DNA from 3 places in the Streptomyces sp. NPDC005070 genome. Region 2 is predicted to be linked to each of the others. Evidence: riboswitches for the same ligand, from Rfam matches in the RefSeq annotation. Region 2 holds a riboswitch; each other region holds the start of a gene.
The links. Region 2 has a riboswitch for cobalamin ahead of ACWEBX_RS24380 ((2Fe-2S) ferredoxin domain-containing protein). Riboswitches for the same ligand answer to the same signal wherever they lie in the genome.
Positions count from the first base shown of each region.

Region 1: linked by a shared signal. The riboswitch ahead of ACWEBX_RS25760 (ribonucleoside-diphosphate reductase subunit alpha) and the one ahead of ACWEBX_RS24380 ((2Fe-2S) ferredoxin domain-containing protein) in region 2 are both predicted to bind cobalamin.
Region 3: linked by a shared signal. The riboswitch ahead of ACWEBX_RS10525 (CbtB domain-containing protein) and the one ahead of ACWEBX_RS24380 ((2Fe-2S) ferredoxin domain-containing protein) in region 2 are both predicted to bind cobalamin.

Region 1 is NZ_JBSFZS010000084.1:22,950-29,964, reverse strand. It holds gene ACWEBX_RS25780 (GntR family transcriptional regulator) at 1-214, shown strand, start outside; gene ACWEBX_RS25775 (DUF3311 domain-containing protein) at 371-634, shown strand; gene mctP (monocarboxylate uptake permease MctP) at 631-2,241, shown strand; gene ACWEBX_RS25765 (GNAT family N-acetyltransferase) at 2,372-2,890, shown strand; cobalamin riboswitch at 2,943-3,092, shown strand; gene ACWEBX_RS25760 (ribonucleoside-diphosphate reductase subunit alpha) at 3,224-5,605, shown strand; gene ACWEBX_RS25755 (ribonucleotide-diphosphate reductase subunit beta) at 5,605-6,639, shown strand.
Region 2 is NZ_JBSFZS010000076.1:17,881-24,895, forward strand. It holds gene ACWEBX_RS24365 (hypothetical protein) at 1-103, shown strand, start outside; gene ACWEBX_RS24370 (hypothetical protein) at 205-405, shown strand; gene ACWEBX_RS24375 (tachylectin-related carbohydrate-binding protein) at 608-1,897, opposite strand; gene ACWEBX_RS24380 ((2Fe-2S) ferredoxin domain-containing protein) at 2,160-2,534, opposite strand; cobalamin riboswitch at 2,599-2,773, opposite strand; gene ACWEBX_RS24385 (3-oxoacyl-ACP reductase family protein) at 2,840-3,589, shown strand; gene alc (allantoicase) at 3,722-4,846, opposite strand; gene allB (allantoinase AllB) at 4,912-6,252, opposite strand; gene ACWEBX_RS24400 (IclR family transcriptional regulator) at 6,597-7,015, shown strand, end outside.
Region 3 is NZ_JBSFZS010000022.1:12,359-19,373, forward strand. It holds gene ACWEBX_RS10515 (nuclear transport factor 2 family protein) at 1-326, shown strand, start outside; gene ACWEBX_RS10520 (histidine phosphatase family protein) at 896-1,480, opposite strand; cobalamin riboswitch at 1,674-1,813, shown strand; gene ACWEBX_RS10525 (CbtB domain-containing protein) at 1,852-2,073, shown strand; gene ACWEBX_RS10530 (acyl-CoA dehydrogenase family protein) at 2,316-3,506, shown strand; gene ACWEBX_RS10535 (DUF6188 family protein) at 3,737-4,189, opposite strand; gene ACWEBX_RS10540 (DIP1984 family protein) at 4,438-4,908, shown strand; partial or broken gene ACWEBX_RS10545 (OB-fold nucleic acid binding domain-containing protein) at 5,373-5,480, opposite strand; gene ACWEBX_RS10550 (TOPRIM nucleotidyl transferase/hydrolase domain-containing protein) at 6,345-7,015, opposite strand, start outside.

The DNA of each region.
Region 1 (7,015 bases), on a different contig from region 2:
CGACGTCCACCTCGCCGAGGCCGAGGAGACCATCGAGACCTCGCTGGCCACCCCGCGCGAGGCCGGACTGCTCGGCACCGACGTGGGCCTGCCCATGCTGATGCTCTCCCGCCACTCGCTCGACCGGCAGGGCGAGCCGGTGGAATGGGTGCGCTCGGTGTACCGGGGCGACCGGTACAAGTTCGTCGCCCGCCTCAAGCGTCCGCAGGACTGAGCGGTACGGAGCACTCCGCGGGCACGGGGCACGCCCCCGTGCCCTGTGCACCAACCCTCCACACCGCCGCCGCGCTGCGGTGTTCCCTAAAACCGGACCGTCCCCTAGATTGCCTGCGCGTTACCCAGGTGATCGACGAGGGGACGGAGTCGCACGATGTCAGACCTACCCGAAGTGAAACCACCAGTGGTGACACCGGTACGCGTGGTGATCGCCTTCTGCCTGCTCGCGCCCTTCGTGGCGATGCTGTGGGTCGGCTCCTACACGAAGACCGACCCGGCGTTCATCGGTGTCCCGTTCTTCTACTGGTACCAATTGCTGTGGGTACCCCTCTCCACCCTGCTGACGGTGATCGCCTACCAGTTGTGGCGGCGTGACCAGCGGGCCCGTACCTCCGCGAAGGGGGGTGCGGAAGCATGAACGACGGTGTGAACGGCGTCGCTCTCGGCGTGTTCATCTTCTTCTTCCTGGCCGTCACGGTCATGGGCTTCCTGGCCGCCCGCTGGCGCAGAGCCGCCGACGAGCACACCCTCGACGAATGGGGCCTGGGCGGACGGTCCTTCGGCACCTGGGTGACCTGGTTCCTGCTCGGCGGCGACCTCTACACGGCGTACACCTTCGTCGCCGTGCCGGCGGCGATCTACGCGGCGGGCGCGGCCGGCTTCTTCGCGGTGCCGTACACGATCCTGGTCTATCCGCTGATCTTCACCTTCCTGCCCCGCCTGTGGTCGGTCTCCCACCGGCACGGTTATGTGACGACCTCGGACTTCGTGCGCGGCCGCTTCGGCTCCAAGGGCCTGTCCCTCGCCGTGGCCGTCACCGGCATCCTCGCCACCATGCCGTACATCGCGCTCCAACTCGTCGGCATCCAGGCCGTCCTGGACGTGATGGGCGTGGGCGGCGGCGACAGCGCCAACTGGTTCGTCAAGGACCTGCCGCTGCTCATCGCGTTCGGCGTGCTGGCCGCGTACACCTACTCCTCGGGGCTGCGGGCCCCCGCGCTGATCGCGTTCGTGAAGGACACCCTGATCTACATCGTGATCGCGGTGGCCATCATCTACATCCCGATCAAGCTGGGCGGCTTCGACGAGATCTTCAAGGCGGCGGGCGCCAAGTACACGGCCGCGGGAGCCGGCGGGATCGTCCCCGCCGAGGCGGGCCAGTGGACGTACGCCACCCTCGCGCTCGGCTCGGCGCTGGCGCTGTTCATGTATCCGCACTCGGTCACCGCGACGCTGTCCGGCCGCAGCCGGGAGGTGATCCGCCGCAACACCACGATCCTGCCGCTGTACTCGCTGATGCTGGGCCTGCTCGCCCTGCTCGGGTTCATGGCGATCGCGGCGGGCGTGAAGGTCACCAACGGCCAGCTCGCCATCCCCCAGCTCTTCGAGGACATGTTCCCCGACTGGTTCGCGGGCGTCGCCTTCGCCGCCATCGGCATCGGCGCGCTCGTCCCGGCGGCCATCATGTCGATCGCGGCCGCGAATCTCTTCACCCGCAACATCTACAAGGACTTCATCAACCCGGCCGCGACCCCGCGGCAGGAGACCCGGGTCTCCAAGCTGGTCTCGCTGCTGGTGAAGGTGGGCGCGCTGGTCTTCGTCCTGACCATGGACAAGACCGTCGCGATCAACTTCCAGTTGCTGGGCGGCATCTGGATCCTGCAGACCTTCCCCTCGCTGGTGGGCGGTCTCTTCACCCGCTGGTTCCACCGCTGGGCGCTGCTGGGCGGCTGGGCGGTCGGCATGCTCTACGGCACGATCGCCGCCTACGGGGTGGCCTCCCCGACGCAGAAGCACTTCGGCGGCAGCTCGAAGGAGATCCCCGGCATCGGGGAGATCGGCTACATCGGCCTGACGGCGTTCGTCCTGAACGTGGCCGTGACCGTCGTCCTGACATTCGTCCTCCGGGCGCTCAAGGCCCCGGAGGGCGTGGACGAGACCTCGCCCGGGGACTACACGGCCGACGCGGGCGACACGGGCGTCGAGACGGAACTCCCGCCGGCGACGGCGGACGCGAGCCACTAGGAGACGCCGGGGACCGGTCCCGGTCCACAGGGACCCGTCCCTCGGGCCGGGTGCCGCGACAGCCGTGAACGACGGGCCGCCGGAGGAAAACCGGCGGCCCGTCGCCGTGCCGGTCGGGCACACTCGCCGCATGGACATCGTCATCCGGCCGGCGCGGCCCGAGGAGTACTCCGCCATCGGCGAGATCGCGGCCCGGGCCTATCTCGGGGACGGGCTGCTCGACTTCGGGGAGAGCGACGCGTACCTCGGAAGGCTGCGGGACGTCGCGGGGCGCGCGGCCGTCGCCGAGGTGCTGGTCGCCGCCGAGGGGGACCGGGTGCTCGGCAGCGTGACCTTCGCGGCGGACGGCGGCCCCATGGCCGACTCGGCGCGCGACGGGGAGGCCGAGATCCGGATGCTCGCGGTCGCGCGGGAGGCGCGCGGCCGGGGCGCCGGCGAGGCCCTCGTGCGCGCCTGCGTCGCGCGGGCACGGGCCCTGGAGGGCTGCGCGCGCCTCGTGCTGTCCACCCAGCGCACCATGCTGAGCGCCCACCGCCTCTACGAGCGCATCGGCTTCACCCGCACCCCGGACCGCGACTGGAACCCTTTTCCGGAGCTCGACGACATCCGGCTGCTCACTTACGAGTTGACGCTCCGGCACGCTCCGTAGCGCTCTCGAACACCCAGCGGACACAACATGTGGGGGCAGTCCCGGAGCCCGACACAAGATGTATGCTCATGGTCGCTGTCGCCGCAGGGGAATCCGGTGCGAATCCGGAACTGTCCCGCAACGGTGTTACTTGTGCGTGTTCGCGTCTGCGTGTGCCCGTACTCGCGTCAGTCCGAGGACCTGCCGACAGCGCGCCCCGGCCGTCCGGCCCGGGTGCCGACGACGTCCGGGCCTCGCGGAATGGGCCGGTGGACGCGGTGCGCTGCTGCCCGAAAGCGCTCCCGTGTGCCCCTGCCCGCCCGCAAGGTCCCGTGCCGAGCGAGGAGAGCCCACGTGACCATCGCGCCAGCCGATCCGGCTTCAGTGACCGCGCCGCAGGCCCCGGTGGAGACCGACGGTCCCGGGACCGTGCTGCTGCGGACCCTGACGGATCTGACCGCCGACCTCCCCGACGCCGACCCCGGCCGGGTCGCCGCGGCGGCGCTGCGCGGCCGGTCCGCCCGCGCCGACGAGGCCGAGCTGCGCGAACTGGCCACCGAGGCGGCCGCGGGTCTCATCTCCGAGGACCCCGCCTATTCGCGGCTGGCCGCCCGTCTGCTCGCGGTCACCATCACCGCGGAGGCCGCGTCCCAGGGCGTCACCACCTTCTCCGAGTCGGTCGCCGTCGGCCACCGCGAGGGCCTGATCGCCGACCGCACGGCCGCGTTCGCGCGGCTGCACACGGCCCGCCTCGACGCGCTGATCGACCTCCAGGGCGACGACCGCTTCGGCTACTTCGGGCTGCGCACGCTGCACTCCCGCTATCTGCTCCGGCACCCGATCACCCGCAAGGTCGTCGAGACGCCCCAGCACTTCATGCTGCGGGTGGCCTGCGGTCTCGCGGAGGACGACACCGTCCGCTCCGTGGAGGAAGTCACCGCGCTCTACCGGCTCATGAGCCGGCTGGACTACCTCCCCTCCTCCCCCACGCTCTTCAACTCCGGTACGCGGCACCCCCAGATGTCGTCCTGCTACCTCCTCGACTCGCCGCTGGACGAGCTGGACTCCATCTACGACCGCTACCACCAGGTGGCACGCCTGTCGAAGCACGCGGGCGGCATCGGCCTGTCCTACTCCCGCATCCGCTCGCGCGGTTCGCTGATCCGCGGCACCAACGGGCACTCCAACGGCATCGTCCCGTTCCTCAAGACCCTCGACGCCTCGGTCGCCGCGGTGAACCAGGGCGGCCGGCGCAAGGGCGCGGCGGCGGTCTACCTGGAGACCTGGCACTCCGACATCGAGGAGTTCCTGGAGCTGCGCGACAACACCGGTGAGGACGCCCGGCGTACGCACAACCTGAACCTCGCGCACTGGATCCCGGACGAGTTCATGCGCCGGGTGAACGAGGACGGCGTCTGGTCGCTGTTCTCCCCCGCCGACGTGCCGGAACTGGTCGACCTGTGGGGCGATGCGTTCGACGCGGCCTACCGCAAGGCCGAGGAGGCGGGCCTCGCCAGGAAGACCATCCCGGCCCGCGACCTCTACGGCCGCATGATGCGCACCCTCGCGCAGACCGGCAACGGCTGGATGACCTTCAAGGACGCCGCCAACCGCACCGCCAACCAGACGGCGGAGCCGGGCCACACGGTCCACTCCTCGAACCTGTGCACCGAGATCCTGGAGGTCACGGACGACGGGGAGACGGCGGTCTGCAACCTGGGTTCGGTCAACCTGGGCGCGTTCGTGACCGGCGGGAACATCGACTGGGAGCGGCTCGACGCCACCGTGCGCACCGCGGTGACCTTCCTCGACCGCGTGGTGGACATCAACTTCTACCCGACCGAGCAGGCGGGCCGCTCCAACGCCAAGTGGCGTCCGGTCGGCCTCGGCGCGATGGGCCTCCAGGACGTCTTCTTCAAGCTGCGGATCCCGTTCGACTCGCCCGAGGCCCGCGCCCTGTCCACCCGGATCGCCGAGCGGATCATGCTCGCCTCGTACGAGGCCTCCGCGGACCTCGCCGAGCGCAACGGACCGCTCCCGGCCTGGGAGAAGACCCGTACCGCCCGGGGCGTACTGCACCCGGACCACTTCGACGTCGAGCTGAACTGGCCGGAGCGCTGGGCGGCCCTGCGCGAGCGGATCGCCTCGGTCGGCATGCGCAACTCGCTGCTGCTGGCCATCGCGCCCACCGCCACCATCGCCTCGATCGCGGGCGTGTACGAGTGCATCGAGCCGCAGGTGTCGAACCTGTTCAAGCGCGAGACGCTCTCCGGCGAGTTCCTCCAGGTCAACTCGTACCTGGTGGCCGAGCTGAAGGAGCTCGGTGTGTGGGACGCGCAGACCCGTGAGGCGCTGCGCGAGTCCAACGGCTCGGTCCAGGGCTTCACCTGGGTCCCGCAGGACGTCCGCGACCTGTACCGCACGGCGTGGGAGATCCCGCAGCGCGGCCTGATCGACATGGCCGCCGCCCGCACGCCGTTCCTCGACCAGGCCCAGTCGCTGAACCTGTTCCTGGAGACGCCGACCATCGGCAAGCTCTCCTCGATGTACGCCTACGCCTGGAAGGCGGGCCTGAAGACGACGTACTACCTGCGTTCGCGCCCGGCGACGCGCATCGCCCGCGCGGCCCAGGCACAGGCGCGGCCCGAGACCACCATCCTCGTCCAGCAGGCCGCCGACCCCGACGCCGTCGCCTGCTCCCTTGAGAACCCCGAGTCCTGCGAGGCCTGCCAGTAATGACCGACACGAACGCCGAGAAGACCGTGTCCGAGAAGAACCTGCTCGACCCGGGCTTCGAACTGACTCTCCGTCCCATGCGCTACCCGGACTTCTACGAGCGCTACCGGGACGCGATCAAGAACACCTGGACCGTCGAGGAGGTCGACCTCCACTCGGACGTCGCCGACCTCGCGAAGCTGACGCCGGGTGAGCAGCACATGATCGGCCGGCTGGTCGCGTTCTTCGCGACGGGCGACTCGATCGTGGCGAACAACCTGGTGCTGACGCTGTACAAGCACATCAACTCCCCCGAGGCGCGGCTGTACCTGAGCCGTCAGCTCTTCGAGGAGGCCGTGCACGTCCAGTTCTATCTGACGCTGCTCGACACCTACCTGCCCGACCCGGAGGACCGCACGGCGGCGTTCGCGGCGGTCGAGAGCATCCCCTCCATCCGCGAGAAGGCGCAGTTCTGCTTCAAGTGGATGGACTCGGTCGAGAAGATGGACCGGCTGGAGACGCAGGCCGACCGCCGCCGCTTCCTGCTGAACCTGATCTGCTTCGCCGCGTGCATCGAGGGACTCTTCTTCTACGGGGCCTTCGCGTACGTCTACTGGTTCCGCAGCCGGGGTCTGCTGCACGGCCTGGCGACCGGCACCAACTGGGTGTTCCGCGACGAGACGATGCACATGAGCTTCGCCTTCGAGGTGGTCGACACCGTCCGCAAGGAGGAGCCGGACCTCTTCGACGACCTGCTCCAGGAGCAGGTGACGGACATGCTGCGCGAGGCCGTCGAGGCGGAGCTGCAGTTCGGCCGCGACCTGTGCGGCGAGGGCCTGCCGGGCATGAACACCGAGTCGATGCGGCAGTACCTGGAGTGCGTGGCGGACCAGCGCCTCCAGCGGCTGGGCTTCGCGCCGGTGTACGGCTCCGAGAACCCGTTCTCCTTCATGGAGCTCCAGGGTGTCCAGGAGCTGACCAACTTCTTCGAGCGCCGGCCCTCCGCGTACCAGGTCGCGGTGGAGGGCACCGTCGACTTCGACGAGGACTTCTGACCGTTCCGGCGGTTCCGGTCGCTCTGACCGTCCGTCACCGATGAGAGCCGGGCCGCCTGTTGCGGCCCGGCTTTCGTCACGTACTGCCCCCGCGCCTCCAATCGCCGTGCCAATCCCCGTCCATGGAGCGGCAAAGTTCTTCCGGCACGGCTGTTCGCACGTCGTTCCCCCCGGTTACGTTCTGGCCGTCCCGCCACGCCACGCACTGCGGCACACCGGGACGACTGATTTGGCATGCCCATGACGAGCCTCTCCCTGTTCGTGCTACGCGCGTCACAGGCTGCCGTTTCAGAGCGCCGAGAACCCCACTTCCGGCCATGGCGCCACGAACGGCCCCATCCGGGCCCGAGCGGCACCGGCCTCGAACCGATGGAGG
Region 2 (7,015 bases):
GCCCCTGGCCTTCGAACCGCGGGCGGTGGACGGAAGCGGCCCCCGTGGACGCATCGGTCCAAGGCCGCTTCCGTCCAGCCGTGAACCCTTTCCTCGGGCCTGAGCTGCGACGAACCTATGAATCACCGGCCGAGCCGAGCGCCACCGCGGGGCGCGACAGCAGGCCGGACACCGCATCTCGTCCCGGAAGGAACGGAAACAGCCATGCTTCGTACCCGCATCGCCAAGGCCGCCGCGGTCTCCTCCCTCGTCGTCGCCGCGGCTCTCGCCGCCCCGGTGGTCACGCACCGGTCCACGGCGGACGCGGTTCCGGCCTCCTCCGTTCTCGCCTCCGACGCCGGCTGGCAGGTCGCTCCGACGGACGCCGGCCGGCAGGTCGCTCCGGCGGACGCCGGCTGGCAGTAGGCCGCCCGCCGCGACCGACCGCCACGCGCCACGGCCGCGCCCCGTCGGCCTGAAAGGGCGGCGCCCCCTCGAACCGAGGGGGCGCCGCCCTTTTCGGCGTGAGCCGGAGCATGGCCAGGACATCTCCGAGCGCGGGCGGTGTGCGGACGCCTCGAAGGCCCCGCCGGGGATCGGCGGGGCCTTCGAGGCGTCGGGTGGGGCGTCAGGCGATCTTCTTGTAGCGCAGGGCGACGTAGTCCGAGGCCGGGTGGCCGCTGATGTCACCGCTGTTGATGTTCGCGGTCGAGTAGTTCATGTCCGTCGCCGGGCTGCTCTCGGAGTAGTAGTAGAAGGTGCCCGTGTCCTGGTTCTTCCAGCCCGCGAAGATGACGGCGTGCTCGGAGTAGTCGTTCAGCGCGTCACCGGGCAGGAGGGCGGCCTTGCTGATCTGCGTGCTCGCGCTGGAAAGCGTCTCGGTCGTCAGGGAGTTGGTGAGGTGCCAGGCCATGGAGACGAAGCCGGAGCAGTCCGTGCGGTAGGAGTGGTCGCCGTCGACGTCCACGGCGGAAGCGCCCTGGTCGTACTGGACGTTGCGGGTGTACCAGTTCTTGGCCCGGTCCATGACCTCGCTGCGGTAGATGGTGCCGCCCTGGACGGACTTCGGCGGCGCCGACGGCACGTAGGCGCAGTTGTTCGCGTAGGCCGACAGCAGGCTCTGGGTCCAGCCGGAGGCGTCCACCGGGTCGTCGGAGTGGTACGTGACGTCGCTGCCGTCACCGTCGGTCGGGTCGGCGTCGGAGTACCAGTACATGCCGCCGTTGGTTCGGCCGTAGTAGAGGCCGCCGCCGGGCGAGGAGAGCGAGTCGACCGCCGACCAGCCGCTCGCCTTGAGGACGGAGAGGTCCCAGTCGTCCACTCCGTTGATCTTGTAGCTGAGCAGTCGGCCGTCCGCGGTCGAGGCGACGATGCGGTCGTCGCCCGCGGCGGCGAGCGTCTTGAGGACGAAGCCGGTGTCGATCACGACGTGCTGGCCTATGTGGGCCGAGCCGGCGGGCTTGGGCTGCGAGACGAGGTACTGGTGGAGCTGGCCGTCGACGGTTCCGTAGAGGTGGCCGGCTCCGTCGTAGACCATCTTGTCGAAGGTCCAGCCGCCGTCCCAGATCTTGACGACTCCCGCGACCCCGAGGGAGGTGTTGTTCGTCTGGATGTCGACCCGGTAGAGGTCGCCGGTGGTCGACGTGACCAGGACCGTGTTGAAGTTGAGCGTCGCCATCGCCTTGGGCGTGAAGCCGAGGTTCGGGCCGATGAGCGTCTTGACGCGGTTGCCCGTGTCCGGAGCGATCTGCGTGTACGTCAGCCGGCCGTCCGACAGCGTCCCGTACATCGACACGTCACCGGAGCACGACGCGACGGCGTGGGCGGCGCCGGCGGTGGTGGCCACCATGCCGAGGGACATCGCGCCGACGGCGGCGACGGCTGCGGTGGTACGGCGGACGGCGTGGCTGAACTTCATGATCTCTCCTGCGGTGTGGAAGGGGAACGGGCGAAGGCACGTCACCGACCGCCCGGCTGCCCTGCAGGTGCAGCCGTGGAGGTCGTCCCGGGTGTGTCGCCCGGTGGCAAGAACTACTTTCGCCGCAGGTCACGAGGGGTGGAAGAGAGATCGGCTGGACGCAAACGTCCTTGGCCTGTTACGTCCTGACAGGGCATCGAAAGGCCCCGGGACGCCACACTCGGGCGTCCCGGGGCCGGTCGGCCGTGTTGGTGCGCAGGCCTCAGGAATCCGCCGGGCGCCTCGGCGGGGCGAAGGTGTACAGGTCGAGGATGTCCGGCGGCGGAGCCACTCCCGGACCGCCGGCGCGCACCCAGGCCACGATGTCCTCGGTCGCGTCCGGGTCGTTGACGAGTCCGAGCCAGACGGGCCGTGCGCCGGCGGCCCGGCCCGCGGCGGACGGCTGTACGACGATGACGTTGGCCTGGTCGCACACGTCGAGGCATGCGGAGACGCGCACCGGTACCTCCGCGCGCAGCCGCGCGGTCTGCGCGGCGTGATCCACTCCGGTCACCTTGGGACTGCCGCAGCAGCAGTCCCGGCACACGACGACCCGGCACGGCACGGGTCCGCCCACCCCCACGGACTCGCCCGGCATCTCTTCCGACGGCGTCTTGGGCACAGCCCACCACTCCCCACCCGGGGAGATCCGCCCCGGTGTTGATCGAGGAGGCGACCGCGTGAGTCTCCTGGCTCCCGGATCCCGAACGCTCCGCCCCCGCACCCCGGTCGGGGTGGTGGCCCGTGCTGCTCGCTCGCCGGTCACAGTGGCGGGACCGCGCCGGATTCACACCGGCTTCCTCGTTCCGCCGTCGCCCTATGTCGCCGATCATCATGTCATCCACCGATGTCGGTGTCCGTTCGCCGCCGGTGTCGCGCGGCTTCGGCGGCTGGGATGGGTCCATGACTTCTCAGCGAGACATGAACGGCAAGGTGGCCCTCGTGACCGGCGGGAGCCGGGGTATCGGGGCCGCGACGGCGCTGCGGCTGGCCCGCGAGGGCGCGGACGTGGCCATCACCTATGTGAGCGGCAAGGAGGCCGCGGAGGACGTCGTACGGGGTGTGGAGGCGCTCGGGCGCAGGGCGCTCGCCCTGCGCGCGGACGCCTCCGACGCGGCGGAGGCCGGCACGGTGGCGGACCGGGTCGTCGCGGAGTTCGGGCGGCTCGACGTCCTCGTCAACAACGCCGGGGTGGGGGTCCTGGGTCCGCTCGCATCCCTGACCCTGGCGGACGTGGACCGGGTGCTCGACGTGAACGTCCGGGGGGTCTTCCTGGCTTCCCGGTCGGCCGCGCCGCACCTCGGGGACGGCGGGCGGATCGTCACGATCGGCAGTTGCATGGCGCAGCGCGTCCCCGGTCCGGGAGGGACGCTCTACGCGATGAGCAAGTCCGCGCTGATCGGCCTGACCAAGGCACTGGCGCGGGAACTCGGCGGCCGCGGGATCACCGCCAACATCGTCCATCCCGGTCCCGTAGACACGGACATGAACCCGGCGGACGGCCCGTACGCGGCGGGCCAGAGCGCGCTGACCGCGGTGGGCCGCTTCGGTGCCGCCGACGAGGTCGCGTCGATCGTCGCGTATCTGGCGGGGAGCGAGGCGGGATACGTCACGGGGGCGGAGTTCGCGGTGGACGGCGGACACGCGGCGTGACGACCCCGGGGCCGGCCCTGCGGAGGGCCGGCCCTGCCGGGACGGACCGCGGCGACGCCGCGGGGGCCGCTCCCGGGCGGCCTCCGCGCGGGCCTCGGCGGCGCGCCCGGCCGGGGGGCGGAATCGGGCGGCTCAGCCGCCGAGTTCCTGGTGGCGTGCCGTCAGGCGGGACGCCCCCTCCTCCGTGAGGGAGCCGAAGAGGCGCAGGCGGGAGATGCCGCCGTCCGGGAAGATGTCCACGCGCGCGTGCGTGGCGACGGCGGGTGCCGCGAGGGTGAAGCGGTGATTGGTGTCGGGCTGGAGCCGGGTGCGGGGCAGGATCTCCGTCCACTCCCCCGCGTCTCCGTCGTCACCGTTGCGCACCGAAACCGAGGCCCATCCGGCGCTGTTGCCCTTCAGGTAGGCCGTGTCGATCTCGACGGCGCGGATCTCGGACCGGGCGACGAGCCGGTAGCGGATCCAGTCGTTGCCGTCGTCGCGTCGCCTGCGGGTCTCCCAGCCGTCGTCCATCTTCCGCGAACGGCCGGGCTGGATGGTGTTGGTGGCGGGCGAGTAGAAGAGGTCGGAGGCGTCCTCGACCTGTCCGCCGTTCTCCAGGGCGACCACGTCGAAGGTGCCGAGGGCGGACAGCCAGCGCGGGTCGGGCACGACCTCGCCGTACACCCGCAGTCGCGCGATGCCCCCGTCGGGGTGCTGGTTGACCCGTAGATGGGTGAAGCGCTGTTCGACAGAGACTTCGAATCCGTTGGCCGCGTGCCCGCCGACCGGCGTACGCGGTACCAGAGTTGTCCACTTCACCTCGTCCGCCAGGAGTTCCTCGGGTGAGGGCGACCCGGGCACCGAGGCGCCCTCGACCGACACGGCCTGCGGATAATTGCCGCGGAAGTGGGCGGTGTCGACGACGATCCCGCGGATCACACCGGGGGCGCCGAGCCGCACCAGGGCCCAGTCGTGGTCCTCCGCGGTCGGCCACGGGTGCTCGGCGGAGGCGCCACGGCGCCGCCGGGTCTCCCAGCCGTCCATGACCTTGCCCTTGTGGCCGAAGTGCTCGGGGTCGAACGCGGCGGCCCCGGCCACGAGAAGGTTCTCGCGCTGGGCGAAGAACTCGTCGTTGGCGGCGACGACACCCGCGCCGAGCTGCCGGTCCGCCAGGTTGGCGTACCGGGTGAAGGGGAACTCGGCGGTGCGGTAGTCCGCGTACGGGTCACCGCCTCCGTAGGGATGCGCGTCTCCGGTGAAGCTCTGGGTCGCCGTCACGGTGATCAGGGGTTCCTTTCGGGAGTCGGCCGCCGCGGGGCGGAAGGATCAGGTCGGGGCGGGGATCAGGTCGTACGGGTCAGCAGGTGACCCTGCGGATCGGTGAACTCGCCGTCCGAAAAGACGCGTTCGCCGCGCAGCCAGGTCGACTTCACGACGCCGTCGAGAGTCCTGCCCGCGTATGCCGTCACCCGGTTGCGGTGCTGGAGCGCGGCGGGGTCGACGGTGAAGGTCTCGTCGGGGGCGAACACCGCGAAGTCGGCGTCGCGTCCCGCCGCGATGGCTCCCTTCCTGCCGCCCAGGCCGACCAGTTCGGCCGTGCGGGAGGACATCCAGCGGACCACGTCCTCCAGACCGTGGCCGCGCCCGCGCGCCTCGGTCCAGACGGCGGCGAGGCTCAACTGGAGGCCGGAGATGCCGCCCCACGCGGTCGCGAAGTCGTCCGTCTTGAGGTCGGCGGTCGACGGGGAGTGGTCGGTGACCACGCAGTCGATGGTGCCGTCGGCCAGCGCCTGCCACAGCAGGTCCTGGTTGGCGGCCTCGCGGATGGGCGGGCAGCACTTGAACTCGCTCGCGCCGTCCGGGACTTCCTCGGCGGTCAGGGTGAGGTAGTGCGGGCAGGTCTCCACCGTGAGCCGGACGCCGTCCGCCTTGGCCGCGGCGATCAGCGGGAGCGCGTCGCTCGACGACAGGTGCAGCACGTGCACCCGCGCGTCGAGACGCCTGGTCTGCGCGACAAGGCTCTCGATGGCGGTGTCCTCGGCGTCCCGGGGGCGCGAGGCGAGGAAATCGGCGTATCTGCGGCCGCCCTTCTGCGGGGCGGCGGCCAGGTGGTGCGGGTCCTCGGCGTGCACGATCAGCAGGCCGCCGAAGCCGGCGATCTCGGCGAGGGACCGGGCGAGCTGCTCCTGATCGAGTTCGGGGAACTCCTCGACCCCGGACGGCGACAGGAACGCCTTGAACCCGAACACCCCTGCCTCGTAGAGGGGCTGGAGATCCTTGACGTTGCCGGGCAGCGCGCCGCCCCAGAAGCCGACGTCGATGTGCGCCTTGGAGCGGGCGACGTCCTGTTTCGTACGGAGGTGGTCGACCGTCGTCGTCGGCGGGAGGGAGTTGAGCGGCATGTCGATCAGGGTGGTGATGCCACCGGCGGCCGCGGCGCGGGTCGCGGTCCAGAAGCCCTCCCACTCGGTGCGGCCGGGGTCGTTCACATGGACGTGGGTGTCGACGAGCCCGGGCAGCAGGACGTCGTCACCGAAGTCCTCGAGCCGGGTGCCGGACGGGACCTCGGCGTCGTACGGCAGCACGGCCGTGATCGTCCCCGCGGCGACCGCGACCGAAGCGGCGCGCGTCCCCTCGGGCGTGATGACGCGCGTCGAGCGCAGCACCAGTTCGGCATCGGACACCCGGACCCCTCTCTCCGCCGCCGTCGACTCCCGTTGCCGCCGCGTTGCTTCGGCGTAACGGAATTCAACTTTCTGTTGAAGAAGTCTTCACCCCGGCCTCCACCTCGTCAAGGGCTCATTTCTCCACCCTCCCCCGACCCGGCCGCACCATCACCCCCCGATGCACCCGACAGAGCACTTTCCGCAAAGTGAAATCAATATTCCGACAGGCAGAAGTAGCCTTACCCTACCCGGTGGCCCGTCGGCTGCCGGGTAGGCTGCGCTTCTGCCTGCCACCCGCCGCCGCCCCTTCGAGAGTCTTCGGGTCACCCCGCTCGATACCGCGCCCCGAAAGGACCGCCGCCGTGCCGCCGTCCAGCGCCAGCTCCACCGACCCCAGATCGTCCGCTTCCAGTGGCGGCGTCCAGTCCCTCGAGCGCACCTTCGATCTGCTGGAGCGCATGGCGGACGCCGGGGGCGAGGTCGGTCTGAGCGAGCTCTCCGCGAGCAGCGGGTTGCCGCTGCCCACCATTCACCGGCTGATGCGCACGCTCGTGGCCTGCGGATACGTGCGGCAGCAGGCCAACCGCCGGTACGCGCTCGGCCCCCGGCTGATCCGCCTCGGCGAGTCCGCCTCCCGGCTGCTCGGCACCTGGGCCCGCCCGTATCTGGCGCGTCTGGTGGAGGAGACCGGCGAGACCGCGAACATGGCGCTGCTCGACGGTGACGAGATCGTCTACGTCGCCCAGGTGCCGTCCAAGCACTCGATGCGCATGTTCACCGA
Region 3 (7,015 bases), on a different contig from region 2:
ACGTCGTGTTCACCAGCCCGGTCGCCTTCAAGCCGTACCCGGGCAAGCCGATCACCGCCGCCATCCTGCGTGGAGTCTGGCGTGTCTTCAGCGACTTCCGCTACGTCCGTGAGATCGCCGGCGCCGACGGCCGCGACCACGCGCTCGTCTTCACGGCCAAGGTGGGCGACAAGGAGATCAACGGCTGCGACTTCCTGCACTTCGACGAGGACGGCCTCATCGACGAATTCACGGTGATGGTCCGCCCGTTGTCGGCGGCGCAGGCGCTCTCCGAGGCCATGGGAGCGCAGTTCGAGCAGATCTCCCGGGAAGCGGCCGGCGCGTGAGGCTCCGGCCTCGCGCTGTTTGAACCGACTCCCTCCGGCTACCCGCCTGTTGTGACGACGACGCCTTCACAGCAGGAGCTCTTCCGGTACTTGGAGGACCGCTTCGAGTGCGCCCGGACCTGTGCCGAATGTGCCAGGACCTCCACGCTGCGCGCGAGCCTCATGGATCCGGACGGGCCGAAGCGGCAGGAGGCCGCGCGACGTTCGGGCATTTTGTGCGCGGAGGTCTGCGAGGCGACCTGCCATGTACTGTCCCGTCATCCGGGGCCGAGCGACCGGGAGCTCCGCGCTCGACTGGAGTGGTGCCGGGACGTCTGTCTGGAGTGTGCCGAGGCTTTCGACGCGTGTCCGGGGTCGGAGGCCGCCGCGCGGAAATGCCGTGAATGCGCCCTCTCGTGCACGGACTTCATCGCCACACTGCGGTGAAGCCGCGAGCCGCGAGTGTCGGGCGGCAACATGCCCGAGTCGGACTCCAGGTCACCCAGGTAGGCCCCGGTTCGCCCGGGTCAGGCTCAGGACTGTCCCGGTCCGGCCCAGGTCTGCTCGGGTCAGACCCCGGGCCGTCCGGGTCAGGCCGACCCGACGAGCGGGCGTCCTGCGCGGAGGTTCCAGCGCCCCGCGCGCCCGCTCAACTCCGTGACGGTGAGCGGCGGTACGTCCACGCGCCAGAACGCCTGGTCCGGAGCGCCCAACACCCGTACCACCAGGGCCCGTACGACCTCGGGCTCCACCACGGCGACGGTTCGGCCGTCGAAACCGGCCGCAGCGTCCAGGTGTTCCGCCACTCGATCGCAGAACGTCCGCACCGACTCGCCGTCGTGCGGAGCCGACGCCGGATCGGCGAGCCAGCGCGCCACCGCCTCCGGCTCCTTCACGCTCACCTCGGCCAGCGTCGCCCCGCGCCAGCGGCCCACATCGAGCGACGCCAACTCCGGTGCCTCGACGGCGCCTTCGAGCCCGAGCGCCTCGGCGGTCTGCTGGCATCGCACGGTGGGGGAGACGCACAGGCGCCCGCCCGCCGGAACGGCGCCCGCGTCGGCTGCCGCCCGGGCGGCCCGCAGGCCCGAGGCGTCCACCGGACTCCCGTCGTCGAAGCGGGCCTCGCGCAGCGCCTCGCCGATCGCCGCGGAGATCAAGATCACTCGGCTGGTCATGCCTTCACTCTCTTGGGTCGTGGACCTGGACGATGCTCCATGGTCCACCATGGTGTGTCGTGCCCGAGCGGAGGCGGAACCCCCGGGCCCATCAGGCAAGTTGCCTCCCTGCCTCCCTGCCCCATGAACCGTGGGGCGCACGGAGCGCGGAGGTATGCGCCCTTGGCCGGGTCGGCGGCTTCGCGGTACCGTCACATGGATATTGACGACGGTTCGGCGGAAGCCCGGTGGAAATCCGGCACGGTCGCGCCACTGTAAGCCCGGCACATGTCACTCCGGCCAGGGGTGACGGACGCGGGCAAGTCAGACCCGTGACTGTCGTCCTGTGCACCACCGAAATGGGACGCGAGTTCCCCGGGAGGTTCTGCCCCATGGCGCAGTCCGTCGTTCAGCCGACCGCCACGCCCACCGCCGTTCCCGCCAAGCTGCCCATCGGCGCGATCGTCCCCTGGGCGGCGTTCTTCGGCATCCTGATGCTGGTCCTGCTCTACTTCGTCGGCGCCGAACAGGGCGCCACCTCCCTCGTCTCCGGCGAGAACGTCCACGAATGGGTCCACGACGCCCGGCATCTGCTCGGGTTCCCCTGCCACTGACGGCTGCGGGGAACGTACGAGCCACGATATTCCGCGAGGGCCGGGAAACCGGCCCGCACGAGGGGGCGGTCCCCGGACGACCGGGCACCGCCCCCTCGCGTGTGCGCACGCGCCCAGCGGCCGCCCCCCGCCCCTCAGCCCGGCATCCTCCGGGAGGCGTCGGCGTCATCGGCATTCCCTATTTCTGGAACGCGTTCTACGGTGTGCGCCGTCAGGTCGGGCCCGGGGAGGCAGGAGGCGCCGTGCATCTCGAATACACGCCGGAGCAGCAGCGGTTGCGGACCGAACTACGTCTCTACTTCACCGAGTTGGTACCGGACAACGCCTACGCGCGCTACGGCGATCCGGCGGCGCAGAAGCGCTTCTACCGCGAGACGATCCGACGCCTCGGCACGGACGGCTGGCTCGGGGTCGGATGGCCCAAGGAGTACGGCGGGCGGGGTCTGAGCCCGATGGAGCAGTTCATCTTCTTCGACGAGGCGGCCCAGGCCGGAGTGCCGTTGCCGTTGATGGCGCTCAACACCGTGGGGCCGACGATCATGCGGTTCGGCACGGAGGAGCAGAAGTCGTACTTCCTGCCGAAGATCCTCGCCGGCGAGATCGACTTCGCGATCGGCTACAGCGAGCCCGGCGCCGGTACCGACCTCGCCGCGCTTCGGACCAGGGCCGTGCGGGAAGGCGACGAGGAGAGCGGCCACTACACGGTCGACGGACAGAAGATCTGGACGACCAACGGTGACACGGCGGACTGGGTGTGGCTCGCGGTCCGCACCGATCCGGACGCCCCGCCGCACAAGGGCATCACCATGCTCCTCGTACCGACCTCCGACCCCGGCTACTCGTGCACGATCATCAACACGCTCGCCTCGCACGACACCACGGCCAGCTATTACGAGAACATCCGCGTCCCCGCCACGCGCCGGGTCGGCGAGGAGAACAAGGGCTGGCGGCTGATCACCAACCAGCTCAACCACGAGCGCGTCACCCTCGCCGCGCACGGCACGATGGCCATCCGCGCCCTGCACGACGTCCAGCGCTGGGCGATGGAGACCAAGCTCGCCGACGGCCGCCGCGTCGTCGACCTGCCCTGGGTGCGCCGCCTCCTCGCGCGCACGCACACCCGGCTGGACGCCATGAAACTCCTCAACTGGCGCATGGTGAACGCCGTCCAGGAGGGCACGCTCACCCCGCAGGACGCCTCCGCCGTCAAGGTGTACGGCTCCGAGGCGCGCCGGGACGCGTACGCCTGGCTGATGGAGATCGTCGCCGCCCCCGGTGTCCTCAAGGAGGGCTCCGCCGGCGCCGTCCTGCACGGCGAGCTCGAACGCGGCTACCGGTCGGCCGTGATCTTCACCTTCGGCGGCGGCAACAACGAGATCCAGCGGGAGATCATCTCGTGGATCGGGCTCGGGATGCCCCGGGTGCGGCGCTGACGGACTGTGACCACAGACGTTAGTTGTCACATACCGAGGATAGTTGGCACCATGATCAATTGAGCCCTCCGGTGCGTTCCAGGCCTCGTGTCCTGTCGCACTGAGGTTGTCGGATTCTCACCGCTTCTCGTTTGCGCTGTCGGATTCTCACTGCGTCGTGCGCTAAGGGGTCCCCGTAGTAATCGCCGAGAAAACAACGGATGTCCCGTCGCACTCCAGCTGGCAGATTCTCAATGCTCTGCAGACCGACCTTGCGGATTCTCATTCGCTGCAGAGGCGGACCAGACGCCGAGGTCGCCTCCTGGCAGGGACACGAACCGCCATCCTCCAGGTCCTGTGATCTGCCACGCCTCGAACGCCGCATCGGTTGGACAGGTCAGATGCGTGCCATCCTCGAACACCATCCGAAGCGTGCCGGACTTGAAGGCGACCGCAGAGACGACCTTCGTCCCCAAGAGCGGGAGGGCTGCGGCCACGTCCTGAGTCTCCGGCACCAGAAGCACGCCGGGATTGGTGTGGGCCGGCCCGGATGAGAGCCGAGCAGGCGTTTCGAGTACGACTTCCCAACCTTCGGCGAGGGCCAGCGTGAGGCGGTAATCGACAGTAATCCCAGCAACGCCCCGCCCTCGGAGATTCAAGATCCACCGGTCATCGTGTTCGACCGGTTCTGCTTCGGTGCTCATCACCCCACCATGCACGGCCCAGCCGAGGGCGACGGACGGTCATCAGGGATTCCGCCGAAGCCACGCCTGTTGAGAATCCGGCGAGGTGTGTTCTCAATCCACTTGGCGAACCAGCAGCTCAGGACAAGATCCAGAGACAGCTCCGATGCGACGGGACATCAGGGCTCCAGCGGATCAAAATCCAGGTGCGTATGAGCTGGTTCGCACTCGTATACTCGTGCGGGCTCATGGAGGGGGAGGTGGAGACAGTGAAGCTTGCTGAGGCACTGGCAGAACGTGCGGAGGCGACGCGCCGTGTAGAACAGCTGCGAGCGCGCGTCGTCGACAGTGCGCGGTACCAGGAAGGGGAGACACCCGCCGAGGATGCAGCTCAGCTGTTGGCTGAGGCCGGTGAGGTGCTGGACGCTCTGGAAACGTTGATCCGGCGGATCAACCGGACCAATGCCACCGTGGAGATGAGTCCGGACGGCACGCTCACCGATGCCCTCGCACGCCGGGATGTCCTACGGTTGCGTCACTCTGTGGTCACCGCGGCGGCGGACGCGGCGGCGGGTAAGGGCGAGCGGGGATACGGTCGGCAACTTCGGTCCGAGCTGATGATGCTCTCCGCGCTTCCGGTCGCGGAACTGCGTGGTCAGGCGGATGCACTCGCCCGGGAGATCCGCGAGGTCGATGTGCGGATCCAGCGTACGAACTGGGATGTCGATCTGCTGGACTGAATAGTCCAGCAAGCTGGAACGATGTGGAGCAGGTAGCAGTTTCGGAGGCGTGCACACACCGAGGGCCGGCGGTTTTCCAGCCCACTCCTGGCGCGTGAAGAGCAACGCGGGGGTTCGACTCCCCATTAACCGTGCAGCTCAGCACCGCGTACAGGTAACGGTGCACATTGCACAGCACATCACCACGTGCAGATCCGAGGCGGCGAGGGCGGGTTCGGGGCTTTCCACATCGCAGCACCATGGAGAACGGCGATCTCTGGTGGACACCGTTGGCGATTTTGGCGGCGCTCCTGCATCTATCGCGACCGAGACTTCCGCGAAAGCCAGGTCGCTTGAGAACACCGGCCACCGGCGGTCTCAAACAACCTGGCAACAGCACCGGTCAGCAGTCCATCACACGCCAGACGCAGTGCGACAGGACACCTCGCCGGTCGGGTCTCGATGTCCACCTTGATCTGCAAGTGAGTCGCGCCGATCTCGCGCAGCAGTCGGTGGTGGTGCTCCACCAAGTGTTTGGAGACGTCGATGCGGAGCGGGTTCAGTTCCGTGCTCAGGGCTTCGCGGTCGGTCATGATGGCGTTCCGCCGAGTGATCAAAGCAGGGGAATCCGCAGGTCGGGGACAGTGGCTCCGCCGCGGACGGGTGCCTCAGCAGGGCGCCTCGTGGACCGTCGCGTCTGCGGAGATCGTCAGCGGCCTCGTACCGGAATCCGCAACGCTGGACCGCCTACACCACGACGCGGGACACGACCCGGTCATCTCTAGCAGACCGCTCGGCTCTGGTTCGAGGCGGCGTTCGTATCTATAAGCAGTAGGCCCATTACGTGGATCGGGTGCGGAAGGTCTGGTGGAGTGCGGTGACCTGCTGTGACCAGGCATTTTAGTTGGCACATAGGCTGGATGAAAGGCATCGGCTCGGACGGTCGGTGATGCGTACAAGAGAGCGAGTCAAGTTTCGGGCCTGTGGCTTCAGGCTTGGGACTCATGCCGATGTGGGAGCGGCCGCCTGGCGGCTGGCGCTGACGGCCTTCGATACTAGCCTCCAGCGCAGATCTCTTGCCTCAATGGCCACGCGCCAGGACACGAGGAGGGTTCCCCGCCGATCAGGTTCAAGGCAGAGCATCAGGAGTGACTCCGCACTCCCGGGCGATCTGCTGTCTTTGCAGATGACCGCCATCTGCCTTACAGCGCACACGGACCCATGGGGCGGTCGGGGTTGGACTGACTCGCCGAGCCACTGATTCGTCTCACCGGAAGGGAGACCGTCCCACCATGCCGGGGACACCGTGAACCCTGACGTTGTGCTCTGCCGCCGGGTGTTCTCGTGGAAGGCCGCCTCTCGTGTGGGAGGCGGCCCGGAGTCAAGTCAGTAGTGAGCCTCCGCCGACGCCCGGCGGGCGCGTCGGCGCTGCGGCCTCACAAAAGCCTTACCCTGTCCTAGCGTGGTCCCCGGGCCACGGGTGACGTGGCGGGCCCAGGTTCCCGGTCCCTCGCTGTGGCCTGCTGGGGTACCTCAACTGCTTCTGGCTGCAGTGGTGATGTCCCGAAGAAGGCTTGGAAGATGGTGTCGAACTCGCAGGTCGTCGAATCCTTGAAGGCAGGCAGCCCACGGATGGCGTCGGCGGTCGTGTAGCGCTCGCAGAAGCTGCGGGCCCGGTCGTTCTTGTTGTTCGACTCGTTGACCCGGAGTTCGGGATAGTAGGCCTCGATCGCCCCACGCTCCCAGACATAGATGTCTTCGTGGCGAAGCATCTGCAGCAGTTCCAGTTTCATCTTCTTCAGCTCCGGGTCCCGGGCCTCTTCGAGGATCCGTCGGGCAGTGCCGGTGGTGGAGCGGGCGAAGAACGCCTTCACCGCTGTGTCTACTTCCTCAAACCCGCATAGGCCTTGAGCGTGCTCTTCGCTCTTGAGCTGTGCGTAGTCCCACAGAGTGCGTGCGCTACCGCTCTTGCTCAGGCTTTTGAGGGTGCCGGCGGAGGCCTGTGCGTCCTCGTTCTTCACCAGATCGTTGACCTTGGAGACGACCCGGTCACGCAACTGACGGCACTCGTCGCTTGCGCCAAGTTTGTCGAATCCGTCGAGCACCGCGTCCAGGTCCGCGATGACCG